Regions from separate parts of the Streptomyces sp. NPDC030143 genome, predicted to be linked through region 2. Evidence: riboswitches for the same ligand, from Rfam matches in the RefSeq annotation. Region 2 holds a riboswitch; the other holds the start of a gene.
What was found. Region 2 has a riboswitch for glycine ahead of gcvT (glycine cleavage system aminomethyltransferase GcvT). Riboswitches for the same ligand answer to the same signal wherever they lie in the genome.
Positions count from the first base shown of each region.

Region 1 (2,382 bases), on a different contig from region 2:
GGCGTCCGGGGCACGACGTGCGGCATGCCGAGCTGGGGCACGGGTGGGTGCAGGGCAGCGGGCTGGGCCGGGTGACCGTGCGGTTCGAGACGCCCGACTCCGAGCCGGGCAGAGTGCGGACCTTCCGCGTCGACGACCCGGATCTGGAGCCGGCGGAACCGTTGCCGTTGGTGCGGCGGGGAGAGGGGGAGGAACCCGCACAGGGGGTGTCGAGCGCGGCCGACGGGGTGTCGGCGGGTGAGGGGCGAAGGGGGCCGGCGGGGGCGAGGTGAGCCGGTGGCGGGGTCTGGGGGGCCGCGAAGCGGTGGGGAGGGAGGGGAGGGCCGGGCGGTTCACCCGTCGGGCCGAAGGGCGTGCGGACGGTGTGGGGGTGCGGCTCGTGCGGTTCTGTGCCGGCCGGGGCGCGCGGGGCCGGTGCCGGTGTCGGTGTCGGCTCAGCTCTCGTCGGTGCCGGCCAGCCTGCCGAAGTCGTGGTCCGGGACCGACGGAGGAGAGGACACGTCGAGGCCGTAGTGGTGGTAGAGCTGGAGTTCCTGCTCCGGGGAGAGGTGCCGGCCCACCCCGAAGTCCGGGGCGTCCTTGATCAGGGCCCGGTCGAAGGGGACGCGCAGGGTGCCCTCCACCAGCTCGCTGGGCTCCAGAGGGACGAAGGCGTCCCGCGAGAACAGACCGGTCCGTATGGCCGCCCACTCCGGTACCCCGGTCGCGTCGTCGAGGTAGACCTCGTCGATCGTGCCGATCTTGGTGCCGTTGCGGTCGAACGCCTTGCGGCCGATCAGGTTGCGCGGGTCGATCTCGGTCTGCACGTGCCCTCCAGGTGGTCGCACATCATCCGTAAGCACTACAAAAGAGCACATCGGGACGAGCGGCCACTCGAAGTCGGCATCATTGACCTCGCTGGTAGTCTGGCAAAGGCTGCTGACCCCGTGCGGGAGAGTCCTCCGGAGATCTCCGGAGGCGCCGAAGGAGCAAATCCTCCCCGGAATCTCTCAGGCTCACGTACCGCACGGACGAGGTCACTCTGGAAAGCAGGGCGGGTGTCGACGGCTTCCGCTCTCACCGACGGTGAAAGCCGGGCGCCCGTGGGCGGCCGGTGAAGCTCTCAGGTTGAGATGACAGAGGGGGAGGCCGTCCGGGTACCCGCGCCGTGGTGCCCCTCGAAGGTCGTGTCAGACCAGGAGGCCTCCGCAAATGACCGCCCATCGCATTCCGCTCTCCGAGCTCGAGCAGGGAATCCCGTTCGAGCAGCGCCACATCGGGCCCGACCAGGAGGCGCGGGCCAAGATGCTCGCGCAGGTCGGGTACGGCTCGCTGGACGAGCTGACCGCCGCCGCGGTCCCGGACGTGATCAAGAACGCCGACGCGCTGGACCTGCCGGGCGCGCGGACCGAGGCCGCGGTGCTGGCCGAGCTGCGGGCGCTGGCCGACGGCAACCAGGTGCTCGACTCGATGATCGGCCTCGGCTACTACGGGACGTTCACCCCGCCCGTCATCCTGCGCAACGTCATGGAGAACCCCGCCTGGTACACGGCCTACACGCCGTACCAGCCGGAGATCTCCCAGGGGCGGCTCGAGGCGCTGCTGAACTTCCAGACGATGGTCGCCGACCTCACCGGGCTGCCGACCTCCGGTGCCTCGCTGCTCGACGAGGGCACGGCCGCCGCCGAGGCGATGGCGCTGTCCCGGCGCATGGGGAAGAACAAGAAGGGTCTCTTCCTGATCGACGCGGACGTGCTGCCGCAGACGATCGCCGTGATCGGGACCCGTGCCGAGCCGACCGGTGTCGAGGTGGTCGTCGCCGACCTCAGCGAGGGCATCCCGGCCGAGATCGCCGCGCGGGAGATCAACGGCGTGCTGATCCAGTACCCGGGCGCCTCCGGTGCCGTCCGCGACATACGGCCGGTCGTCGAGCAGGCGCACGCGCTGGGGGCGCTGGTGACCGTCGCCGCCGATCTGCTGGCGCTGACGCTGCTGAAGTCGCCCGGTGAGCTCGGGGCGGACATCGCCGTCGGGACGACCCAGCGGTTCGGTGTGCCGATGGGCTTCGGCGGACCGCACGCCGGCTACATGGCCGTCCACGAGAAGTTCGCGCGCAGCCTGCCCGGGCGGCTGGTCGGCGTGTCCGTGGACGCCGACGGCAACAAGGCCTACCGGCTCGCGCTCCAGACGCGGGAGCAGCACATCCGGCGGGAGAAGGCGACCAGCAACATCTGCACGGCGCAGGTGCTGCTCGCCGTCATGGCCGGCATGTACGCCGTCTACCACGGGCCCGAGGGGCTGCGGACGATCGCCCGGCGCACCCACCGGTACGCGACCGTCCTCGCGGCGGGGCTCACGGCCGGGGGAGCCGAGGTCGTCACCGGCTCCTTCTTCGACACGCTG
Region 1 covers NZ_JBVIAY010000020.1:10,074-12,455, forward strand. Annotated here, with positions in the region: gene ACZ4YY_RS28395 (DNA polymerase IV) at 1-272, shown strand, start outside; gene ACZ4YY_RS28400 (PRC-barrel domain-containing protein) at 435-806, opposite strand; glycine riboswitch at 920-1,015, shown strand; gene gcvP (aminomethyl-transferring glycine dehydrogenase) at 1,192-2,382, shown strand, end outside.
Region 1: linked by a shared signal. The riboswitch ahead of gcvP (aminomethyl-transferring glycine dehydrogenase) and the one ahead of gcvT (glycine cleavage system aminomethyltransferase GcvT) in region 2 are both predicted to bind glycine.

Region 2 (2,382 bases):
AGCGACGGGTCGTTGACGACGTCCTCGTTGACCTCGGTGACCTCGCCGGACACCGGGGAGTACAGGTCGCTGACCGACTTGGTCGACTCCAGCTCGCCGCAGGTCTCGCCCGCGGCCACCGTGTCACCGACCTGCGGGAGCTGGACGAAGACGACGTCGCCGAGCGCGTTGGCGGCGTGCTCGGTGATGCCGACCGTCGAGACGCCGTTGTCGGCGCCCGACAGCCACTCGTGCTCCTTGCTGTAGCGCAGCTGCTGGGGGTTGCTCATGGCCTGAATTCTCCTGTACGCGGGGGAGTGCTGATGAAGGGGGGACTGCGGAAAACGCACGAGAGCAGCGCGGATGTGTGCAGGGTCACGCATCCGGACCGCCGCCGGACCCGGGTCGGTCCCTGGCCAGTCTCTACTTCGTGCGCTTGTAGAAGGGCAGCGCCACGACCTCGTACGGCTCGTGACTGCCCCGGATGTCCACGCCGACACCCGGCGTGCCCGGTGCCGCGTGGGCGGCGTCGACGTACGCCATCGCGATCGGCCGGCCCAGCGTGGGGGAGGGGGCCCCGGAGGTGACCTCGCCGATCACCGCGCCCTCCGCGACGACGGCGTACCCCGCGCGCGGGACGCGCCGGCCCTCGGCGACCAGGCCGACCAGGACGCGCGGCGGAGCGGTCTCGGCGCGGGCGGCGGCCGCGGTGAGGGCCTCGCGGCCGACGAAGTCGCCCTCCTTGTCGAACTTCACCACGCGGCCGAGGCCGGCGTCGAAGGGCGTCAGCCCGGAGGTCAGCTCGTGCCCGTACAGCGGCATGCCCGCCTCCAGGCGGAGCGTGTCCCGGCAGGACAGACCGCAGGGGATGAGACCGACGCCCTCGCCGGCCTCGGTCAGCGCCTGCCACAGCTCCACGGCGTGCTCCGGATCGACGAACAGCTCGAAGCCGTCCTCGCCGGTGTAGCCGGTGCGGGCGATCAGCGCGGGGACGCCGGCGACCGTGCCGGGCAGGCCCGCGTAGTACTTCAGACCGTCGAGATCGGCGTCGGTGAGGGCCTTCACGATCCCCGGTGACTCCGGCCCCTGGACGGCGATCAGGGCGTACGCGTCCCGGTCGTCGCGCACCTGCGCCCGGAAGCCGGCCGAACGCTCCACGAGGGCGTCCAGGACGACCTGGGCGTTGGAGGCGTTGGCCACGACCATGTACTCGGTCTCGGCGAGCCGGTAGACGATCAGGTCGTCCAGGATGCCGCCGTCGGCCTGGCAGATCATCGTGTAGCGGGCGCGTCCGACGCCGACGGACGCGATGTTCCCGACCAGGGCGAAGTTCAGCAGGCCGGCCGCGTCCGGGCCGGTGACGGTGATCTCGCCCATGTGCGAGAGGTCGAAGAGGCCGGCCTTCGTGCGGACGGCGTTGTGCTCGTCGCGCTCGGAGCCGTAGCGCAGGGGCATGTCCCAGCCGGCGAAGTCGGTCATGGTCGCGCCGAGCGTGCGATGCAGGGCATCGAGCGCGGTGCGGCGGAGTGCGGTACTGCTCATCGGACGGTCGTCTCCCAAGGCGATGGGGCACCTCCCGCGCGAGCTCGTTCGAGCGTGGGCGAGGGCGAGGGCGTTCCTCCCCATCTGTCATCGGAACCTGAGAGGTTCGCCGTGATCGCCCGGAGGGGAGTCACGGCTTGCACCTTGGGTGGGACCGCCGTCACGGCGGCCCGCTTTTCAGATGTGCCTCGCCCGCGCGGTAACGGTGCCTGAGAGATTCAAGGGAGGGACTTGCTCCTTCGGCGCCCCAGCGACGCTGCTGCTGGGAACTCTCCCGCGCGGATTCAAACGGCCGGTATGCAGTTGGCGCCGTCATCATCGCACGCCCCGCCCGGTCGCGGCAGATGGCATCTGTGACCGGGTTGTGGCCGTTCCCGCACCAAAACGTACAACACCGCGCATTACCTTCTCTTTACGTTCGATGGGGAGAAGACTTGTCTGACCCCAGGGGAGGACGATCACGGTGAACAGGACCACGGCATACGCGACCACCTCGGCGCTCGCGCTGCCCGGACAGCCGCAGGCTCCGGGCCGGGAGGCGTGCGGTGCGCGGCCCGCGCCCGTCGTCCGCGACCTGCGCGACCGCGCCGGCCGCAGCCCGCACGGACTTCTCTTCGGGCCCCGCGACCTGGTCGTGGTCACCGGCCTGCCCGGCAGCGGCAAGTCCACGCTCATGAGGCGTGCGGTCCGGGGGGTGCGCATCGACTCCCAGGACACCCGCGACCGGTGGGCCGCCCGCATGCCCCGCTTCCTGCCCTACGCCCTCTACCGGCCCCTCGTCCGCCTCGCCCACTTCGCAGGCCTGCGGCGCGCCCTGCGCGGCGACCGGGGCGTCGTCGTGCACGACTGCGGTACGCAGGC
Region 2 covers NZ_JBVIAY010000016.1:237-2,618, forward strand. Annotated here, with positions in the region: gene gcvH (glycine cleavage system protein GcvH) at 1-269, opposite strand, end outside; gene gcvT (glycine cleavage system aminomethyltransferase GcvT) at 403-1,521, opposite strand; glycine riboswitch at 1,596-1,708, opposite strand; glycine riboswitch at 1,709-1,808, opposite strand; gene ACZ4YY_RS25205 (AAA family ATPase) at 1,985-2,382, shown strand, end outside.